2 linked regions of the Kitasatospora sp. NBC_00315 genome follow. The main gene of each other region encodes a partner of the protein of the gene in region 2 in a complex. Links are inferred from orthologs where the notes say so. Each region holds a gene or a part of one and is shown on either strand. Other genes may lie near its edges.

Region 1 (2,900 bases), 1.9 Mb from region 2 along the record:
GTCCCCGACCGTGTGCAGCTGGCTGCGCTTGACGTTGTGGATGTGCGCGGCGAGTTCCTCCGCGTCGAAGCGCGGCGACGGCACGCCGGCCGCGGCCAACCGCTGGGTGGCCTGGGCCACCTCGGCGAGCAGCAGGTTCATCCGTACGTACCCCTTCCGGCGCAGCCCGACGTCGTTCCCGGGCCGGTTTGCTCAGTTCTGGTTTGCCGCGGCGAGCTTGGCGGCCGCGTCGGCGTCCACACAGGACTGGATCACCGCGTTCAGTTCGCCGTCCAGGACCTGGTCCAGGTTGTACGACTTGAAGCCCGTGCGGTGGTCCGAGATGCGGTTCTCCGGGTAGTTGTACGTCCGGATGCGCTCGGAGCGGTCCACGGTGCGGACCTGGCTGCGGCGCGCGTCCGAGGCCTCCTGTTCGGCGGCCTCCTGCGCGGCGGCCAGCAGCCGCGAGCGCAGGATACGCATGGCCGACTCCTTGTTCTGGAGCTGGCTCTTCTCGTTCTGGCAGGAGGCCACGATACCGGTCGGCAGGTGGGTGATCCGGACGGCCGAGTCGGTGGTGTTGACGGACTGGCCGCCGGGGCCGGACGAGCGGTAGACGTCGATCCGCAGATCGTTGGCGTGCACCTCGACCTCGACCTCCTCGGCCTCGGGGGTGACCAGCACGCCCGCCGCCGAGGTGTGGATGCGGCCCTGCGACTCGGTGGCCGGCACCCGCTGCACGCGGTGCACGCCGCCCTCGTACTTCAGGCGCGCCCAGACGCCCTGGCCGGGCGCGATCGTGCCGCGGGTCTTGACCGCGACCGAGACGTCCTTGTAGCCGCCGAGGTCGGACTCGTTGGAGTCGATGAGCTCGGTCTTCCAGCCGATCCGCTCCGCGAAGCGCAGGTACATCCGGAGCAGGTCGGCGGCGAACAGCGCGGACTCCTCGCCGCCCTCACCCGCCTTGATCTCCAGGATGACGTCCTTCTCGTCGCTCGGGTCGCGGGGGACGAGCAGCAGTCGCAGGTCCTCGGTCAGCTCCGCCCGGCGGGCCTCCGCGGACTTGATCTCGGCGATGAAGTCCGGGTCCTCGGCCGCGAACTCACGGGCCGCCTCGACGTCCTCGCCGGCCTGGCGCCAGGCGCGGTAGGCGACGGTGATCGGCGTCAGCTCCGCGTAGCGCTTGGAGAGTTTGCGGGCGTTCGCCTGGTCGGCGTGGACGGAGGGGTCGGCCAGCCTCTCCTCGAGGGCGGCGTGCTCTACGAGGAGCTCTTCGACTGCCTCGAACATGGGGTGGGCCTACTTCCCGTGAGCTGTGTCTGCGGTCTGGCGGTACTGCCGGGCGGTGCGGTGGCCGCGGGGTGCGGTGCGCGGCGCTGCGGTGCGGCGTGCGGCGGCGCAAAGACGCGAACGGCGCCGGCCCCCGTGCCCCCGTGGTACGCGGGGGCGCAGGAGACCGGCGCCGAAAGGACGCTAGGCCTGCTCGTCGGCCTGCTTCGTGCTGTGGGTCTTGCCGAAGCGCGCCTCGAAGCGGGCGACACGGCCACCGGTGTCCATGATCTTCTGCTTGCCGGTGTAGAACGGGTGGCACTGCGAGCAGACCTCGGCGCGGATGACGCCGCTGGTCTCGGTCGAGCGGGTGGTGAACTCGTTGCCGCAGGTGCAGGTCACGTTGGTGACCACGTACTGGGGGTGAACGTTGGGCTTCAAGGGATCTCCTAGGTTCGGGAGGGCACCGGGTCGGCAGCTCTGGCAGCAGCACGTGAACCGGGACCGACGGACCAGTCTGCCAGGACTGGTCGCTTCTTCCCAAACCGAGCACCGGCCGGGGATATTCCGGGTACGTCCTAGCGCTCGGCGGCAGGAGTCGTCGGGCTGGCCGACGGCGCCTGGGCGCGGGCCGTGGCGGCGCCCGAGGGCGTGGTGGCCGGGTTGGCGGGCTGGACGTTCAGCGCGGACTGCGGCACCGCCCGGTCGGCCTTCAGGGCGCCCCACAGCTGGTCCGCCACGGGCTGCTGGGCGACCACCCTGTTCGGGTCGGAGGGAGCCGTCACCACCGGCAGGGTGACCATGGTGAGCTGGTCGGGTCCGATGCCCTTGAGCGACTGCGCGAGACCGACCAGCGAGTTCACCGAGGCCAGGTCGGAGTCGGTGGTGATGCTGCTGGTGAGGGTGTCGCCGACGGACCAGAGCTTGACCGGGTTGGACAGCAGCCCGATCGAGCCGACCTGCTGCAGGACGGACTTCATCATCTGCTTCTGCAACTCGATCCGGCCCAGGTCGCTGCCGTCGCCGACGCCGTGCCGGGTACGGACGAACGCCAGGGCCTGCGTCCCGTTGAGGTGGTGGGTCCCGGCGGCCAGCTTCAGGCCGCTGTCCTTGTCGTCGATGGCCACCGAGGTCGTGACGGTGGCCCCGCCTATCGCGTCGACGACGCGGGCGAAGCCGGAGAAGTCGATCTCGACGTAGTGGTCCATCCGCAGCCCGGTGAACTGCTCCGCGGTCTTCACCGCGCACGCGGCGCCACCGGCCTCGTACGCACTGTTGAACATCGCCCGCTGGACGGCCGGTGTGGCCTTGCCGGCGGCGTCGGTGCAGGCCGGGCGGCTGACCAGGGTGTCACGTGGGATCGAGACCACCTCGGCCCGGGAGTGGTCCTGGTTGACGTGGACCACCATCGCGGTGTCCGACCGCGCGGTGTCACCGGTGGCCCCGCCCGCCAGCGAGCCGTTGGCGCCGGCCCGCGAGTCGGAGCCGAGGACGAGCAGGTTGAACGAGCCGTCGGTGGCGGCCGGGGGCCGGGAGGTGCCCAGGCGGGCGTTGATGTCGACGCTCTTGATGTTCGCGTTGAGCTTCCAGTACGCGTAGCCCGCCGCGGCGCCGCCGAGGACCAGGACGGCGACGAGGCCGCACACGGCGAT
Region 2 (3,004 bases):
ACCCGGCTGGTGCCGAGGCGCGCGATGCGCCAGCTGGCGGCGGGCATGGTCTGCGCGCTCGCGCTCTTCGCCACCATGGGCGCCTCCTGGTCGGTCAACCGCTACATGCCCGCGGACCAGTCGACGGACACGATGGGTCTGGACGCCTGGCGGGCGCACACCATCAAGAAGCCGGACGGCAGTTGCCCGAAGTTCTCGCCGGTCGCCAAGTGCGCCGACATCATCACCAAGGACTGGGCGCCCAAGCCGGACACCGGGCAGCTCTGGTGCGCGGGCATCCAGCCGGAGGAGTGGAAGGCGGTCTGCGGCCGCACGGCGCCCTGGCTGGACGACGCCAAGAAGTAGCGCCGCCCGCGGGGCGGAGGTTTGAATCGGGGCCGACGGGGGAGATCCCGTCGGCCCCGATTGGCGTATCGACCGCGAGCTGTGGCAGTATGTCCAAGTTGCTCGGTTGAGTGCCGATGCTGCGCGCCTCCCGCCGGGAGGACCGGAAGCGAGTCCCATGTACTCGTCGTTCCCGTGATGGCCGTTCATGTGTTCACGTGCTTTTTGTGAATGCAGTGGTGTGTAAGCGACACCGCGGCAGCTGCGGGGCGGACGTACGGGAATCTTCCGGGAAGCGTGAGCAGGGTCTCGACCCGGCGCCTGGTGGGTGCAAGACCTACCGACCGTGGAGAAGTCCGCAGGAAGTGATTCCTGTTGGATTTTTTGCAAGCGCGAGGGCGACACGCCCGACCGCGTGGGTCGGAAGGCAACCACCCAGGGGCGCCACCGGACCAATCCACCCGGATGAATCCGGCCGTAGAAGCATCAGTCGACACAAAGGACTACTGAGTAGCCATGGCGGGACAGAAGATCCGCATCCGGCTCAAGGCCTACGACCACGAGGTGATTGACTCCTCGGCGAAGAAGATCGTCGAGACCGTCATTCGCACTGGTGCGCAGGTCGCGGGCCCGGTGCCGCTGCCCACTGAGAAGAACGTCTACTGCGTCATCCGCTCGCCGCACAAGTACAAGGACTCGCGCGAGCACTTCGAGATGCGCACCCACAAGCGTCTGATCGACATCCTCGACCCGACCCCGAAGACCGTTGACTCGCTGATGCGCCTCGACCTTCCGGCCGGCGTCGACATCGAGATCAAGCTCTGAGAGGCGCGACGAAGATGGCAAAGCAGATTAAGGGCATCCTGGGCGAGAAGCTCGGCATGACCCAGGTCTGGGACGAGAACAACCGGATCGTTCCGGTGACCGTCGTCAAGGCCGGGCCCAATGTCGTGACCCAGGTCCACACCGCTGATGGCACCGGCTACGACGCCGTGCAGATCGGTTTCGGCGAGATCGACCCCCGCAAGGTGAACAAGCCCCTCGCGGGTCACTTCGCCAAGGCCGGTGTCACCCCGCGCCGCCACCTGGTCGAGCTCCGTACCTCGGATGCGTCCGAGTACACCCTCGGCCAGGAGATCACCGCTGAGCTGTTCGAGGCGGGTGTCAAGGTCGACGTGACCGGCACCTCCAAGGGCAAGGGCTTCGCCGGTGTCATGAAGCGTCACAACTTCAAGGGCCTCGGCGCCGGTCACGGCGTGCAGCGCAAGCACCGTTCGCCCGGCTCGATCGGTGGCTGCGCCACCCCGGGTCGCGTGTTCAAGGGCATGAAGATGGCCGGCCGGATGGGCCACGAGCGCGTGACCACCCAGAACCTGACCGTCCACGCCGTTGACGCGGAGAAGGGGCTGCTCCTGATCAAGGGCGCAATCCCGGGTCCGAACGGCGGCCTCGTCCTCGTCCGCACCGCGGCGAAGGGGCTGTGAGGATATGAGCACCATTGACATCCTGTCGCCCTCGGGTGACAAGGCCGGCAGCCTGGAGCTGCCCGCTGAGATCTTCGACGCCAAGGTCAGCATCCCGCTGATGCACCAGGTCGTCGTCGCTCAGCTCGCCGGCGCCCGCCAGGGCACCCACTCGACCAAGCGTCGTGGCGAGGTCCGAGGCGGCGGCCGCAAGCCGTACCGCCAGAAGGGCACCGGCCGCGCCCGCCAGGGCTCGACCCGCGCGCCGCAGTTCGTCGGCGGTGGTGTCGTCCACGGCCCGAAGCCGCGTGACTACTCGCAGCGGACCCCGAAGAAGATGATCGCCGCCGCTCTGCGTGGCGCGCTCACCGACCGGGCCCGTCACAGCCGCATCCACGTCATCACCGACGTGGTCGCTGTTGAGGCGCCGTCGACCAAGGCCGCCAAGGGTCTGTTCGGCAAGATCACCGAGCGCAAGAACATCCTCCTCGTCGTCGAGCGTGCCGACGAGCTGGGTCTCAAGAGCGCCCGCAACCTGCCGAACGTCCACATCCTGGACGCCGGTCAGCTGAACACCTACGACGTGCTCGTCTCCGACGACGTGGTCTTCACCCAGGCCGCCTTCGAGCGTTTCGTGGCGGGTCCCGCCGCGTCCGCCAAGGCTGTGGCTGCTGAGGGCGAGCTCGAAGGGAGCGCCGCCTGATGGCTGCAGAGATCACGAGCAAGACGTTCACGGACCCCCGTGACGTTCTGGTGAAGCCGGTCATCTCCGAGAAGAGCTACGCGCTCCTCGACGAGAACAAGTACACGTTCGTCGTGTCGCCGGGCGCCAACAAGACCCAGATCAAGCAGGCCGTCGAGGCGGTCTTCTCGGTCAAGGTCGAGTCGGTCAACACGCTCAACCGTCAGGGCAAGCGCAAGCGCTCCAAGACGGGCTTTGGCAAGCGCAAGGACACCAAGCGCGCCATCGTGACGCTGGCCGAGGGCAACCGCATCGACATCTTCGGGGGTCCGGTCTCCTAACGGAGACTCGGAATCTCGATAAGGACGAGGACGAGAGAGCCAAATGGGCATCCGCAAGTACAAGCCGACTACGCCGGGCCGTCGTGGCTCCAGCGTGGCCGACTTCGTAGAGATCACGCGGTCCACGCCGGAGAAGTCGCTGGTTCGCCCCCTGCACAGCAAGGGCGGCCGTAACAACGCCGGTCGTATCACCG

Evidence for each region. The genes of interacting proteins can lie anywhere in the genome.
Region 1: rplC (region 2) and rpmE share a complex: the UniProt entries of both Bacillus subtilis proteins name them as parts of the 50S ribosomal subunit. The link is inferred for Kitasatospora sp. NBC_00315 from one-to-one orthologs.

What each region holds. Positions count from the first base shown.
Region 1 is NZ_CP108025.1:3,089,287-3,092,186, forward strand. What follows is about bases 72-2,900. They hold rpmE (50S ribosomal protein L31), read right to left. Parts: upstream 1,690-2,900; coding sequence 1,453-1,689; downstream 72-1,452. Other genes in these bases: prmC (peptide chain release factor N(5)-glutamine methyltransferase), read right to left, coding at 72-141; prfA (peptide chain release factor 1), read right to left, coding at 193-1,269; OG823_RS12330 (LCP family protein), read right to left, coding at 1,827-2,900. Also shown: more of prmC, read right to left, coding at 1-71. UniProt on the Bacillus subtilis protein: Binds the 23S rRNA. While neither of the L31 paralogs is essential, this protein seems to function as the main L31 protein.
Region 2 is NZ_CP108025.1:4,949,858-4,952,861, forward strand. The notes cover bases 53-2,985. They hold rplC (50S ribosomal protein L3), read left to right. Parts: upstream 53-1,163; coding sequence 1,164-1,808; downstream 1,809-2,985. Other genes in these bases: OG823_RS20460 (hypothetical protein), read left to right, coding at 53-345; rpsJ (30S ribosomal protein S10), read left to right, coding at 841-1,149; rplD (50S ribosomal protein L4), read left to right, coding at 1,813-2,490; rplW (50S ribosomal protein L23), read left to right, coding at 2,490-2,810; rplB (50S ribosomal protein L2), read left to right, coding at 2,854-2,985. In the rest of the region: more of OG823_RS20460, read left to right, coding at 1-52; more of rplB, read left to right, coding at 2,986-3,004. UniProt on the Bacillus subtilis protein: One of the primary rRNA binding proteins, it binds directly near the 3'-end of the 23S rRNA, where it nucleates assembly of the 50S subunit.